Regions from separate parts of the Cobetia sp. UCD-24C genome, predicted to be linked through region 2. Evidence: predicted binding sites of a transcription regulator. Region 2 holds the regulator's gene; each other region holds the start of a gene.
What was found. The regulator LexA, encoded in region 2, represses DNA repair genes until DNA is damaged. The targets are predictions, from matches to a motif close to TACTGTNTANNTANACAGTA.
Positions count from the first base shown of each region.

Region 1: a site for LexA is predicted at 2,399-2,418, ahead of AOG28_RS15570 (YqiA/YcfP family alpha/beta fold hydrolase). Genes of this name have one in related genera too.
Region 3: a site for LexA is predicted at 1,818-1,837, ahead of dinB (DNA polymerase IV). Genes of this name have one in related genera too.

Region 1 covers NZ_LJTD01000013.1:48,600-53,794, forward strand. The annotation lists gene cmoA (carboxy-S-adenosyl-L-methionine synthase CmoA) at 1-416, opposite strand, end outside; gene pgi (glucose-6-phosphate isomerase) at 621-2,324, shown strand; gene AOG28_RS15570 (YqiA/YcfP family alpha/beta fold hydrolase) at 2,578-3,330, shown strand; gene parE (DNA topoisomerase IV subunit B) at 3,545-5,195, shown strand, end outside.
Region 2 covers NZ_LJTD01000001.1:225,581-230,775, reverse strand. The annotation lists gene topA (type I DNA topoisomerase) at 1-1,427, shown strand, start outside; gene AOG28_RS00960 (DUF6586 family protein) at 1,427-1,906, shown strand; gene AOG28_RS00955 (hypothetical protein) at 2,159-2,398, shown strand; gene lexA (transcriptional repressor LexA) at 2,516-3,145, opposite strand; gene AOG28_RS00945 (TetR/AcrR family transcriptional regulator) at 3,740-4,417, shown strand; gene AOG28_RS00940 (L,D-transpeptidase family protein) at 4,417-4,959, shown strand.
Region 3 covers NZ_LJTD01000005.1:240,144-245,338, reverse strand. The annotation lists gene purU (formyltetrahydrofolate deformylase) at 1-623, shown strand, start outside; gene dinB (DNA polymerase IV) at 741-1,799, opposite strand; gene AOG28_RS09745 (Na+/H+ antiporter family protein) at 1,964-3,310, opposite strand; gene AOG28_RS09740 (YrbL family protein) at 3,641-4,258, shown strand; gene bioA (adenosylmethionine--8-amino-7-oxononanoate transaminase) at 4,428-5,195, opposite strand, start outside.

The sequences.
Region 1 (5,195 bases), on a different contig from region 2:
TGCAGCGTCAGATTGACCACGATCATGCCAGCCGGCTGATAGTCGAGGGTGCGAATGTCGGCTTCGGTGACGTTGATGCGGTGGTCGGGGAAGGCCTCGGCGAGTTCGCGGCTGGCGCGCTCGACCATCGGTCTGGACAGATCGACGGCTTCGATCTCGATATCCTCGGCGGCCATCTCGCGGGCCAGCGCCATGCTGGCAGCACCCAGTGAGCAGCCCAGATCATAGACCCGCGCGCCGGGGCGCAGGTGAGCGCGGGCCATCAGGCCCAGCATGGCGATGATCTGACCGTAACCCGGCACCGAGCGGCGCAGCATGTCCGGAAAGCAGCTGACGACCTGCTCGTCGAAGGAGAAGCTGGCGACACGGTCAAGGGGTGTCGTAAATATCGCGTCACGGTAAGATGCATCACTCATGGATCAAGGCTTCATCGGGCAGTGGGCCAGGGCGACATGCCTGTGGCCGAGGACCGGCCGGGCAGAGCGCCCCGTCGGGCCCGCCATTCTACGCATTCGGCGCCCGTGACGCACCCGTCACGGCTGGCGGGTGATGCCTCCATCAATCGATTTCAGGCCGGGCCTTGCAGGGCCGGTCATTACACTTCAAGGAGAGAGGTGGCCATGTCCACTCAATCAGCGGCACGTTCTGCGCGTCGTAATACCCAGGCCTGGCAGGCTCTCGCGCGCCATCATCAAGAGCAGATGGCCGATGTGCATCTGAAGGACCTGTTCGCCGAGGATGCGGCGCAAGGGCGTGACCGAGTGGCGACCTTCACGCGCTCTGCCGCGGGACTGCGTCTGGATCTCTCCAAGCAGCGCCTCAAGGGCGAGACCCTGGAGCTGCTGCTGGATCTGGCGCGCGAAACCGGTGTCGAGCAGGGCATCAAGCGCCTGCTGGCCGGTGAGCATGTCAATCGCTCCGAAGACCGTCCGGCGCTGCACGCCGCGCTGCGTCTGCCGCGCTCCGCCAGCCTCGAGGTGGACGGCGAGGATATCGTGCCGGCCATCCACGAGAGCCTCGAGCACCTGGCCGAGATGGTCGACACCTTCCACAGCGGCCAGTGGCGTGGCGCCACCGGCAAGCCGATCACCGACGTGGTCAACCTCGGTGTCGGTGGCTCGGACCTGGGCCCGCTGATGGTCTCCAGCGCCCTGAGTGATTGCCGCCCCAAGGACATCCACGAGATCGGCGTGCACTTCGCCTCGACCATGGATGGCTCCCAGCTGGCGGATTATCTGGAATCCTTCAGCCCGGAAACCACGCTGTTCATCCTGTCCTCCAAGTCATTCTCGACCATCGACACGCTGTCTAATGCCCGCACCGCCCGCGACTGGCTGAAATCACGCCTCGACCCGGAAGGGCGCCTCGAGGCGCTGATCAACCGCCAGCACTTCATCGGCGCTTCCGCCAAGCCGGAAAAGATGACCGAGTGGGGCATCGCGCCGGAACATCAGCTGCTGTTCTGGGATTGGGTCGGCGGGCGCTATTCGCTGTGGGGCACCATCGGTCTGCCCATCGCGCTCAATGTCGGCATGGACAACTTCCGTCGCCTGCTGGCCGGGGCGCATGAGCTGGATGAGCACTTCCGCACCGCGCCGCTGGAAGACAACCTGCCAGTGCTGCTGGCGCTGGCCGGTATCTGGAACAACAATTTCCTCGATATCCGCGCCCACTCCATCCTGCCCTACGACGGTCGCCTGGAATACTTCGCCAGCTACCTCGAGCAGCTGGAGATGGAATCCAACGGCAAGTCAGTGACCAACGATGGCGAGATGATCGACTACTCGACCTGTCCGGTGCTGTGGGGCCAGCTGGGGCCGAACGCCCAGCACGCCTTCTATCAGCTGCTGCACCAGGGCACCCAGGCGGTCGAGTGTGACTTCATCGCGCCGATGTGCCGTTATGACCATGTCGAGGACGCCGAGACACGCGCCCACCTCAAGGCACAGCACCGCCTGACGCTGGCCAACTGCTTTGCCCAGTCACGTGTACTGATGCTGGGCGATGACGCCATCCCTGGTGATGAGGCGCAGCCGAACCACAAGCGCTACCGTGGCAATCAGCCGTCGACCACGCTGTTGCTGGAAACGCTGACACCGGAAACGCTGGGCGCGTTGATTGCGCTCTACGAGCAGAAGGTCTTCGTTCAGGCCACCATCTGGGATATCAACCCGTTCGATCAGTGGGGCGTGGAGCTGGGCAAGCAGATCGCCACCGCCACCGAAGCGACCATGACCACCGGCGAAGGCTTCGAGACGCTGGATGCCTCCAGCCGTGCGCTGATCGAAGCGGTGTGGGCAGCCCAGGATCAGGACCCGCGCTGAGCCCAAGACGGATGTGAGTGAGTGAAGGCATGCTGATGTGCCATGCAAGACGAGCGTCGGCGGCAGTCGTCGCTCTCTGTTGATTTATACAGTATTCTCGCTATCCTATAAGCGAATCAATCGTTTACACTAGACAGCACGACGCGGACCGTCGAAAACCCTGCTTCCAGCGTATGAACGCTCGAGAGATGCCCAGCCATCTTGAGGCGTGGGAGGGGAGGTTTCGCGGTCTGGCGTGTTGTCGGGAGTGCTGATGGGCAATTCCCCCTTTCCGTCAGATACGGCAGCGATGCACGCCGCCGCGCCCGTCAAGGGCCTGCTGTATCTGCACGGCTTCAATTCGGCCAGTTGTTCGCCCAAGGCACGCTTGATGCAGCGCGCGGCAGAGCAGTTCGGCCTGCCGTGCGTAATGCCGGATATCCCCCCGGAGCCCGGCGCGGGTCAGGCGGCGGTCAACGCGGCCTATCTCACGTTGTGTGAGCGCCTGGCGCTGGACCCCGCAGACCCTGCCTGTGACGACGCCATCATGGTGATCGGCAGCTCCATGGGCGGCTTTCTGGCCACCTGGCTGGTCGCGCGTGAGGCCGCACGCCTCGAGGGGCCGGCTGGTCCTTCTCAGAGCGTCTGGCGTCAGGGGCCGCGCAGTGTGCTGATCAATCCGGCCGTGCGTCCCGCGCGACTGGTCAGCGAATGGCTCGGCTCGGTGCATGCCAACCCCTATACCGGCGTGACGTTCACCGTCACCGAGGATTTCGGACCCGGACTGCTCGCATTGGAAGCGGAGCCGGTCACGGCGCAGCGCACCCTGGTGCTGTTGGCGACGGCCGATGAGACATTGGATGTCAATGATGCCGCAGGGCTCTATCAGGGAAGTCGCTTGATCATCACGCCGGGTGGCGATCACGGCTTTGCGCAGCTGGCGGAATACCTGCCGGCGATCATGGCGCATGGCGGGCACCGGCTGGCCCCCGCCACCGCAGCGGCGATGCATGTCGCGCCGGACTAGCAGGCCATGCGCGTGGTGCTTTCTGCTACGACACACCACGACCTGGCTGGGCACGGCACCTCTTGGCACGACATGGATTGGCACGACTTGGCAGGGCGTTTGATGCTGAACGCCAGGCGCCGGTCTCTCATTTTTCAGGAATCCGTTGTCCGTCTCGCGCACGTGAAATGGCGAGTCGGATGGCAGACGTCAACACCAAGGACACAAGGCTGCGATGAGTCAGTACAGCGCCAGTTCCATTGAGGTTCTCTCCGGCCTCGAACCGGTCCGCAAGCGGCCCGGCATGTATACCGACACTTCTCGGCCCAACCACCTGGCGCAGGAAGTCATCGACAACTCCGTCGATGAGGCGCTGGCGGGGCACGCGAAGGAAATCCGCGTGCGCCTGCTCGAGAATGGCGGTATCGAGGTCAGCGATGACGGTCGTGGCATGCCCACCGACATCCACCCCGAGCATGGCGTGACCGGCATCGAGCTGATCCTCACCAAGCTGCACGCGGGCGGCAAGTTCTCCCAGGACAGCTACCGCTTCTCCGGCGGCCTGCACGGCGTGGGCGTCTCGGTGGTCAATGCGCTGTCGACGCGTCTGGAAGTGGAAGTGTGCCGCGATGGCCTGCGTCAGCGCATCGCCTTCGAGAATGGCGAGAAGGCCGAGGAGCTGACCCAGATCGGCACCGTCGGTAAGCGCAATACCGGCACCCTGGTGCGCTTCTGGCCGGACGAGAGCTACTTCGACAGCCCGCGCCTGGCGATGCCGCGCCTGCGCCACCTGCTGCGTGCCAAGGCCGTGCTGTGTCCGGGCCTCAAGGTCGTGCTCATCGAGACCGATGGCAGCGAGACGACCTGGCACTACGAGGATGGTCTGCGCGATTACCTGCTCGGCGCCACCGATGGCTTCGAACGCCTGCCGGAATCGCCCTTTGTCGGCCATTTCGAGGACGAGGAGCACGGGGTCGACTGGGCGATCCAGTGGCTGCCGGAAGGCGGTGAGCTGGTGCAGGAACCCTACGTCAACCTGATTCCCACGCCGCTGGGCGGCACCCACGTCAATGGCCTGCGCTCCGGTCTGCTCGAGGCGCTAAAGGAATTCTGCGACTACCGCAGCCTGCTGCCGCGTGGCGTCAAGCTGAGCGCGGATGACCTGTGGGAGCGCGCCGCCTTCGTGCTGTCGGTGAAGATGCTCGATCCGCAGTTCGCCGGCCAGACCAAGGAGCGTCTGTCCTCACGCAGCGTCGCCGCCTTCGTCTCCGGCGTGGTCAAGGACGCCTTCTCGCTGTGGCTCAACCACCATGTCGATCAGGCCGAAGCGCTGGCGGAACTGGTGATCTCGGCGGCCCAGCGCCGTCTGAAGAGCGCCAAGAAGGTCGCGCGCAAGAAGGTTACCTCCGGGCCTGCGCTGCCGGGCAAGCTCTCGGACTGCTCAAGCTCCGACCCCGCCGACAGCGAGCTGTTTCTGGTCGAGGGTGACTCCGCCGGCGGCAGCGCCAAGCAGGGCCGCAACCGCGAGACCCAGGCGATCCTGCCGCTGCGCGGCAAGATCCTCAATACCTGGGAAGTCGAGTCGCATGACATCTACTCCTCCCAGGAAGTCCACGACATCGCGGTCGCCATCGGCCTGGACCCGGGCTCGGATGACCTCACCAAGCTGCGCTATCACAAGGTCTGCATCCTGGCGGATGCCGACTCCGATGGTCTGCACATCGCCACGCTGCTGTGCGCGCTGTTCGTGCGTCACTTCCCGGCGCTGGTGGATGCCGGGCGTGTCTTCGTCGCCATGCCGCCGCTGTACCGCATCGACCTGGGCAAGGAAGTGCATTACGCCCTGGACGAGAGCGAGAAGGCGCACATCCTCAAGCAGCTCGAGA
Region 2 (5,195 bases):
TCTGGCGTCAGTTCGTGGCCTGTCAGATGCTGCCGGCCGAATACCTGTCCTCCACGCTGACCATCGAAGTGAATGGCTACGAGCTGCGTGCCAAGGGCCGTGTGCTCAAGTTCGACGGTTACACGCGTGTCATGAAGCCGATGGGCAAGAAGGAAGAGGACCAGTCGCTGCCGGACCTCGCCATCGGCGAGAAGCTGGACCTGGTCGAGCTGCAGCCGCTGCAGCACTTCACCAAGCCCACGGCGCGTTACACCGAGGCCAGCCTGGTCAAGGAGCTGGAAAAGCGCGGTATCGGTCGTCCGTCCACCTATGCCGCCATCATCTCCACCATCCAGGACCGTGGCTACGTGGCGCTGGAAAACCGTCGCTTCTATGCCGAGAAACTGGGCGATATCGTCACCGATCGCCTCAGCGAGTCCTTCAAGGACCTGATGGACTTCGGCTTCACGGCGCGTATGGAAGACTATCTCGATGAGGTGGCCAACGGCGGGCGCAACTGGCGCGAGCTGCTGGACACCTTCTACGCCGAGTTCAAGGCCGAGCTGGACCACGCCCAGTCCGAAGAGGGCATGCGTCCCAACCAGCCGGTGCCGACGGACATCGCCTGCCCGACCTGTGGGCGTGAGATGCAGATTCGTACCGCCTCGACCGGAGTCTTCCTGGGCTGTTCCGGCTACAACCTGCCGCCCAAGGAGCGCTGCAAGACCACCATCGATCTGCTGCCGGGCGATGAAGCCGTGGCGGCCGATGCCGGTGAAGATGCCGAGACGGATGCGCTGCGCGCCAAGCGTCGCTGCCCGATCTGCGCCACCGCGATGGACAGCTACCTGATCGACGAGCAGCGCAAGCTGCACGTCTGCGGCAATAGCCCGGACTGTGTCGGTCACGAGGTCGAGGAAGGTCAGTTCCGCATCAAGGGCTACGATGGCCCGGTGATCGAGTGCGACAAGTGCGGCTCCGACATGCAGCTCAAGACCGGGCGTTTCGGCAAGTACTTCGGCTGCACCAACGAGAATTGCAAGAACACCCGCAAGCTGCTCAAGTCCGGTGAAGTGGCGCCGCCGAAGATGGACCCGATTCCGATGCCGGAACTTGCCTGCGTCAAGGTCGAGGACCACTACGTGCTGCGCGATGGCGCCAGTGGCCTGTTCCTGGCGGCCAGTCAGTTCCCCAAGAATCGCGAGACGCGTCCGCCGCTGGTCAAGGAGCTCAAGGCGCATGCCGACGAGCTGCCGGAGAAGTATCACTTCATTCTCGAGGCCCCGGACCAGGACCCGGACGGACGTCCGGCGCAGATTCGCTTCTCGCGCAAGGTCAAGGCTCAATACGTCATGACCGATGAGGAAGGCAAGGCGACCGGTTGGAAGGCGACCTACGACAACGGCCGCTGGGTCGTCGAGGACAAGCGCAAGGGAGCCAAGAGCTGATGAGCCAGCGTGCCCGTACCAATCAGCTGCTGTATCAGGCCGAGTTGCTGCTGGCCCAGTCAGCAGCCTCTGGCGACGATGAGCATGCCGTGGCGCGTCGCATGGCCGGTGAAGAGGGCGCGCTCGCCCTGCTGGAGCTGGCGCTGGCGTCATTGCTGGAAGAATGTGCCGTGACGGCGCGCTGGCCAGAGGGTAGCTGGCGCGAGCGCCTGGCGCCGCCGCCGACGCCCATCGCCGAGGTCGAGCAGCTGCGCAGCCTGCTGGAGCGCCCCGACAGCTGGTTGTCTGAGCTGGTCGCGGATGTGACCCGCCTGCATGAAGAGGGCGGCGTCGCGCGTCGCGAGGAATCGCGTTCGCGGGGTGATGGTCTGATCATCGCGGCAGCCTCGAGCGCCTCGCTGGCCGAGCGTCTCAGCGCCGCCATCACGGCATTCAAGGCGCTGCTGCCGCAGCTGCGTGAGTCGAGTGTCGAGTGGTAGGTCAAGGCGCTGATCTGGTGCTGCACGCTGGTGATGACTGGCGCATGGCAATCGGGTGACGTTTCGCCTTCACGGGTGCTAGACTGATCGCATTGTGGCAAGCCCTGCATTCTCCGGTACGACCATGGCTCTGGCTGTGGTCGTACTTTTTTCTGCGTCGCTGATGGCAACGCGGTGCCGGGCTTGCCAGCCGTCGCGCTGACGATTACAACGACGCCGGTATCTCGCGAGATGCCGTGCAGGAGGAATGACGTGTCCGATCCCGCCGTACTTGAAATTGTGCAAATGGAAGATGGTGAAGTGATTCTGCGCGCCGCGGAAAGCGAAGGTGAGCCGCTGCTCAGCATTCGCATTTCGGACGAGGCCGCTGATCTGCTGCGTGACAATCGTTTCGAGGTCGCGCGTGAGATGATCGACCACGCCATCACCCGGACTCGCCTCTGGGATGGCGAAGAAGACGAAGACGAGCAGTCAGAAGGCATCGTGCACTGATTCATCGCTCGCGCTTCGCGCACAAAAAAACCCGCCTCGAGGCGGGTTTTTTTGTGCAATGCGTGCGGCTTTTCTGCTGCTCAGAACTCTGCGAGAAAAGCGCTACTGGTCAAGGTCTCAGTGCAGGCCACCATCGCGGATGACGCCCACCCCGAGACCCTCGATCTCCAGGCTGTCCGTGCGCAGGTCGACCTTGATCGGCGAGAAATCCTCGTTCTCGGCTTCCAGCCACACGTAATGTCCGTCACGGCGGAAGCGCTTGACGGTGACCTCATCCCCCAGACGTGCCACCACGATCTGGCCGTCACGCACGCTGCTGGTGCGGTGCACGGCCAGCAGGTCGCCTTCCAGAATTCCCACGTCCTTCATCGACACGCCGCGTACACGCAGCAGGTAGTCGGCAGCCGGCGAGAAGTAGTCGCTCGGTAGCGGACAATGACGGTCGATATGCTCGCTGGCAAGAATCGGGCTGCCGGCGGCCACTTCCCCGATCACCGGCAGGCCATCGTTGGCGCTGTCGTCGACGTCAGCCAGCGACGGCACGCGAATGCCGCGTGAGGTGCCCGGCACCATCTCGATGGCGCCCTTGCGCTTGAGGGCACGCAGATGCTCCTCGGCGGCATTCGGCGAGCGGAAGCCCAGCGCCTGGGCGATTTCGGCCCGCGTCGGCGGGTAGCCAGAGGACTTGATGGTCTTGATGATGAAGTCGAAGACATCCTGCTGGCGCGGAGTAAGCGGCTGGGTCATGGCATTGCCTTTGGCCTGGGCGGCATCTTGAGCTGACGGCACGGGGTGTGCATCCATACAACTGTCATTGTATCCAGTCATGGCGGTCATGCAAGGCATCGTGGCTTGCGTGGTGGCCCCAAAGGGCAGGTAGTCGCCGGCTTATCGCTGCCTGGCGACTTTTCGTGCCGATATCCGAGGCATTCTTTCTTGAAGGGAATGTCTGGAAGTGAATGCCTGGAGATGAATGTCTGGAGATGAATGTCTGGAGATGAATGTCGGGAGATGAATGTCTGGAGATGAACCCGGCCTGGCTCTGGCGGGGTGGTCAGTCACCGAGCATGACGAGCCCTTGAATCGGGATGGTCAGCGCTGAGGGAATATCAGGCTTGGCTAAACCTCTGGCGTTTGAAACGCGAGAGAATTGTCAGTCATGGCATGGCGCGCTAGAATCAAAGTGTTTCAAACGAATGTTCGCCGATGGTAGTACTCACGGGTGTCATGATCGAACGCGCCTTGCGGTGAACCTGCACCACCTCATGAGAGAGTCGCCGCGCGGGGCTTGCGCCGTGACCTACGACTCCAGTCCTTTTCTACCTGACAAGGGTTCCGCCCATGGCCCAGACCGATACCGTTACCCGCATCCTCGATACTGCCGAGGTGCTGTTCGCCGAGCGCGGCTTCGCCGAGACCTCACTGCGCAACATCACCAGCAAGGCCAAGGTCAATCTGGCGGCGGTGAACTACCACTTCGGCTCCAAGAAATCGCTGATCCAGGCGGTCTTCGCACGCTATCTCGACCCGTTCAGTGAACGTTTCCACGCGGCACTCGACAGCGTCGAGCAGCAATACGCCGGGCGACAGGTGCCGCTGGAGGTCCTGCTGGAGGTGATGGCGCGTACCGTGCTGGAGGTGCCGGCCGAGCGCAACAGCCTGCGTACCTTCATGCGCCTGCTCGGGCTGGCCTATACCCAGGGGCAGGGCCACATGCGACGCTATATCCGCGAGCATTACGGCACGGTCTTCAGCCGCTTCGCCGAGCTTCTGAAGCTGGCGACGCCTGATCTGCCGGACAACGAGCGCTTCTGGCGTCTGCACTTCATGCTCGGCAGCGTGATCTTCACCTTCTCGGGCCTGGATGCGCTGCGCGATATCGAGGAGGCCGAGTACGGCCATCACACCACGGTGCGCGAGCTGATCCAGCACATGCGGCCGGTGGTGGTCGCGGCGATGGCAGCGCCGTTGCCGGCCTCGCTCGGAGATGGTGAGGCGGTCACCCAGGCGGCCAGCTGATGGCCTGCTGGGTAGCGGTGGATCTCTCGCGCCAAAGCCTTGAGATACGCAATGACATGCCGAGTGGCAGTCGTGATGCGCCGCCCCCCGCGGCTGACCCTGAGGCGCTGGTGCACGCCTGCGCGATCTCCAGCGGCCTCAACGGTATCGGCGAGCTCGACGGCAGCGGTTGCACGCCAACCGGCTGGCATGTGATTCGTGCCGCCATCGGAGCGGGCAATCCGCGTGGCGCCGTCTATCGCGGACGGCGCTTCACGGGCGAGGTGTTCACGCCCGAGCTTGCCTTAGAGCATCCTGAGCGTGACTGGATCCTGACGCGCATTCTGTGGCTCAGCGGCCGCGAGCCCGGCGTCAATCGTGGTCGCAATGCCCGCGGCGATCGGGTCGATAGCCTGCGTCGCTACATCTATTTTCATGGCACGCCCAGCACGGAGCCCATGGGGGTAGCGGCGTCCCACGGCTGCATTCGCTTGCGTGATGACGACCTGCTGCGACTCTTTGCCGAGGCTGTGCCCGGAACCCCGGTACTGCTGCATGCCTGAGGGCGTTGGTGCCCGAGTCTGATACCCTCCATGAGCTGTCACCGGAATCTGCGTGACAGCCCCTTGCCGGGGCGCAGCTGGCCGCGACTGTTCGATAGGGGTTCAGTCGGCTAGAATTGCGCCTTTCCTCGCGCTGGCAGCCTGATTCATCACGTTTCTTCCAGGCTGCCGAGCCCCGTAAAAGACATGAAGTCCTGGCGGTCGTGATTCCTCTCTTCACGGGACATCACTGCCGC
Region 3 (5,195 bases), on a different contig from region 2:
AGTGGCGCGTGCATGACACCGCCGCCAAGAAGCGTGTCGTGCTGATGGTCTCCAAGGACTCCCATTGCCTGGTGGATCTGCTGCATCGCTGGCAGTCCGGTGATCTGGATTGCGAGATTCCCTGCGTCATTTCCAACCACGATGACATGCGCTCGCTGGTGGAATGGCACGGCATTCCGTTCCATCACGTGCCGGTCGACAAGAATGACAAGGCGCCGGCCTTTGCCGAGGTCGAGCGTCTGGTAGAAGAATCACAAGCCGATTGCATCGTGCTGGCGCGCTACATGCAGATCATTCCGCCGAGCCTGTGTGAGCGCTATGCCGGTCGCCTGATCAACATCCACCACAGCTTCCTGCCTTCCTTCGTGGGCGCCAAGCCGTATCACCAGGCCTTCGGGCGTGGGGTCAAGCTGATCGGGGCGACCTGCCATTACGTGACCGAAGAGCTGGATGCCGGCCCGATCATCGAGCAGGACATCCATCGCGTCACTCACTGCCATACCGCCGAGGAGCTGGTACGTATCGGCCGTGATGTCGAGCAGAAAGTGCTGGCGCGCGGCCTGCGTTGGCACCTGCAGGATCGCGTGCTGATCCACGGCAACAAGACCATCGTCTTCGCCTGAGCCTCGCTTGCTCAACGCATGAGTCTGTCATCGACCTGAGGTCGTGACGAAGAAGCCGGTACCTGTTTCAGGTGCCGGCTTTGTTGTTTTCGGAATGGGGTGGGCGCCTGGCGCGAGCTAGAACAATCCCAGCTGCTGGGCGTCCTCACGGGCCTTGAGGCGCACGCCGACGCCCAGCAGACGGACAGGGCGATGGCCGCGTTGCCAGGCTTGCTCCATCAGCAGGGCGAAGCTGTTGGCGCTCGGCAGCGTGGTGGTCGAGGCTGGGAGCAGGCTTTCCAGCGTGGTGCTCTCGAAGTTGCTGAAGCGGATCTTGACGAACTGCTTGGCCAGCACCGGCTGGTCATGACGGGCGTGACGGCTGGTCAGGCGTTCGAGCAGGGCAGGCAGGCGCTCGAGGCAGGCCGGTAGATCAGGCAGGTCGTGATCGAAGGTGTGCTCGACACTGATCGACTTGCGCTCACGCTCGACACGCACCGGTCGCTCATCGATGCCGTGCGCCAGCTCGTGCAGGCGGGTGCCGAACTTGCCGAAGTGCTCGGCCAGGGTCGTCAACGGCGTGGTGCGCATGTCCTCGCAGGTGGTGATGCCCAGGCGTGTCAGACGTGCCAGCGTTGCCGGGCCGACCCCGTGCAGCTTGCCGACGGGTAGCTGGCGGATGAAGGCGTCGCTGGTCTCGGGGGTGATCACCGTCAGGCCGTCGGGCTTTTCCCAGTCACTGGCGATCTTGGCCAGAAACTTGTTGGCGGCCACGCCAAGGGAAAGCGTGATGCCGGTGCGCTTGAGCGCCTCTTCCTTCAACCAGCGCGCCATCCAGGTGGCGCTGCCCTGAAAGTCAGTCACGGCGCTGACATCCAGATAGGCCTCATCCAGCGAGAGGGGCTCCACCAGGGGCGTCAGCTCATGGAAGAGTGACTGGATCTCGGCGGAAACGGCGCGGTAGCGCTCGAAGTCCGGTGGCACCAGAATCAGCTGTGGGCAAAGGCGCAGCGCGCGGGCAGTCGACATCGCCGAGCGTACGCCGAAGGCACGCGCGGGATAGTTGCAGGTGGCGATGACACCGCGTTGCTCGGTGCGGCCACCGATGGCGATGGGCACCTCGCGCCACTCGGGATGGCGGAGCATCTCGACGGCGGCATAGAAGCAATCGCAGTCGGCGTGGAGGATCTTGCGCATGCGCGCATCATGCTAAAAGACTGGATGGCTGTCCAGTGGCGGTACCCATTCATTGCGCCTGAGCCGGCTCCGCAACGACAACGCCCGACAGTGAGGAAGGTCCTCTCTGTCGGGCGTTGTCATGTCTGGCATCTCGCTTGGGCGCGAGACTGTCGCTCAGCGGATTACAGCGTCATCGCGGCCACCCAGCCGAACACGATCAGCGGGATGTTGTAGTGGATGAAGGTCGGCACCACGCTGTCCCAGATGTGGTCGTGCTGCTGATCGACATTCAGGCCGGCCGTCGGGCCGAGGGTCGAGTCAGAGGCAGGTGAGCCGGCATCCCCCAGCGCGGCGGCGGTGCCGATCAGCGCGACGGTGGCCAGCGGCGAGAAGCCGAATTGCAGCGCCAGCGGCACGTAGATGGCGGCAATGATCGGAATGGTCGAGAAGCTGGAGCCGATGCCCAGGGTGATGAACAGGCCGACCATCAGCATGACCAGCGCGGCCAGCGGCTTGTTGTCACCGATGATGTGGAAGGAGGCGTCGACCAGGGTCTGGATGTCGCCGGTGGCCTTCATCACGGAAGCGAAACCTGCCGCCGAGATCATGATGAAGCCGATCAGCGCCATCATGCGCATGCCGGACGTGAAGAGGTCATCCGCTTCGTTCCACTTGAACAGGCCACCCAGCGAGAGGATGGCGAAGCCGACCAGGCCGCCGAGAATCATCGAGCCGGAATACAGCTGAATGCCGAGGGCGGCGATGATGGCGACGCCTGCCATGATCAGGCCGCTCTTGGACGGCGTGTGCATGGGCGTGTGGTGCGGTACGTTGCTGGACTTGATCTCGCGGGTCGCGTAGTCACGCGGCTTGCGGTAGGAGACGAACAGCGCCGTCAGCAGACCGAGGAACATGCCGCCGACCGGAATCGCCATCGCCATCGGCACCATGCCGCGGGTCACGTCGAGACCGAGCGACTGGCCGGCCTCATTGATGTTGGCCAGCAGGATGTCGTTGAGGAAGATGGAGCCGAAACCGACCGGCAGCAGCATGTAGGGCGCGGTCAGGCCGAAGGTCAGTGCACAGGCCACGGCACGACGATCCAGGCGCAGGCGGTTCATGGCGACCAGCAGCGGCGGAATCAGGATCGGGATGAAGGCGATGTGGACCGGAATCAGGTTCTGGGAGGAAATCGCGACCAGGGTCACGCTGCCCAGCAGACCGTACTTGATGGCCGTCTGGCGGCGCGGCGTGCTTTCGCCATTGAGCAGGCCGATCAGGCGTGCGGCGAGCAGGTCCGGCAAACCGGAGCGAGACAGGGCGACGGCGAAGGCACCGAGAGTGGCGTAGGCCAGCGCGACCTTGGCGCCGCCGCCGACACCGTCATTGAAGGCGCCGAGCGTGTCGGTCAGTGACAGACCACTGAACAGACCGCCGACCAGGGCGCCGGCGACCAGCGCGAAGACGACCGAGACGCGAGCCAACGACAGGCCGACCATGACCAGGACGGCCAGAATTACCGCATTCATGCGAGTACCTCTATGTGGGGTTGTGCCAGCTTTGGGAGTGTTGCGGACAGAGCGGGCGAACTGTGGGTGCGTGGCCACCCGATCCCGGGGCAATGCCTCGCATGACGTGTACATTCGTGACGAATGCCTTGCTGTCGCAGTGTTCCTGCGGCTTCCTCCTGAATGCCGTCAAAAACGGCGCATTATCTTACCAGAAGGGCAACGCAAGCTGAATGGCCGATGAACATGGGCGCTGCCAAATGGCACAAGTTGGCGTGCCATGACGGCTTTTTGTAGAATGCCACGCTGCCCGGCGGCTGCAGTCGCAGGCGTTATTCAACAGGAGTGCGCATGCTGGAGCTGGAAAATGCCCGCGTCATCGGCATGGGAAATGATCGGCGTGTCTATCAGGACCCGAACGACCCCCATCGCTGCATCAAGGTCCCGCGTTACCCTGACAAGGGCAGCCGCCAGAATGAACGCGAGCAACGCTATTTCGAGGGCCTGGTCAGACGTGGCATGCGCGACTGGTCCTATGTGCCTGCCTACCACGGCAGTATCGCCACCGCCGAGGGGCTCGGGCTGGTCTTCGATCTGATTCTCGACAGTGACGGCTCCACGTCACGCCGACTGCGCGAGGTGCATCTCGAGACCCCCGAGCGCCTGAGCGCCGAGGTGCTGGTGAGCGAGCTGGCCAATCTCTATCGCTATCTCGAGAAACGCTGGCTGATTCCGTCTGATCTCAATGATCGCAATATCGTGGTCCAGTTCAGCGACGACCAGCCGCCCAGGTTGTGGCTGATCGACGGTATCTCGAATCCTGACTTCATTCCGCTGGCGACCAGTGTCGCCTGGCTGGCGCGGCGCAAGGTCGCGCGTCGTTATCGTCACTTCCTCAAGAAGCTGGTCAAGGGTGGTCAGCTCTCGCCAGAGGATTATCAGGCACTCGAAGCCCGCTTGTGGGGGTGAATGCCTCTAATGGTGATGGCTTTCGAGAATGGTGGCTCTCGAGAGTGACTGCCCCTGATGGTGCTTGTCTCTGATGGCAATCGTCTTTGATGAATATCGCCTTTGATGAACATCGCCAGGGGCAGTCATGTTGTGCATCAGTGCATCAGTGCATCAGTGCATCATTGCATCAGTGTTCCAGGGTCTCGAAGTAGCTGGTCATCGCATGGGTGATCTGGCGCAAGTCCTGCGGCGAGGTGATATAGGCCGGCATGGTATAGAGCCAGCGACCGAAGGGGCGTAACCAGACACCCAGTTCACGGGCATGGGCCTGAGCGCCTGCCAGACTGCTGGCATCGTGCACTTCTATCACCGCAGTGGCACCCAATACGCGTATATCGCGAATGGCGGGGTGGGAGAAATTCAGCAGGGTATCGCGCAACAATTGATTGAGCTCGGCAATCTTGCCCAGATAATTCTCTTCCTCGAATACCGCGAGACTTTCCAGTGCCACCCGACAGGCCAGCGGATTGCCCATGAAGGTCGGGCCGTGCATGAAGGCGCTATTGGCATCCTCACCATCAAATGCATGGAAGATATGACTCTGGGCCAGGGTGGCGGCATGTCCCAGATATCCCCCCGTCAGTCCCTTGGAGAGCACCATGATGTCGGGAGAGACATTGGCGTGTTCACAGGCAAACATCTTGCCGGTCCGACCGAAACCGGTTGCGACTTCATCGAAGATCAATACGATTCCGAACTCATCACATAACTCGCGCGCCGCCTCGAGATAGTAGGGCGAGTACATGTTGAGGCCACCTGCCGCCTGCAAGAGAGGCTCCATCAACAATGCCGCTATCTCATGCTGGTGTGTTTCCAGGCAGGCGCGCAATGCGCTGATATCGTCTGCTACCTCGTCACGACTGGCGCTGAAACCGGCAGTCGGCGCCGGTGCGAA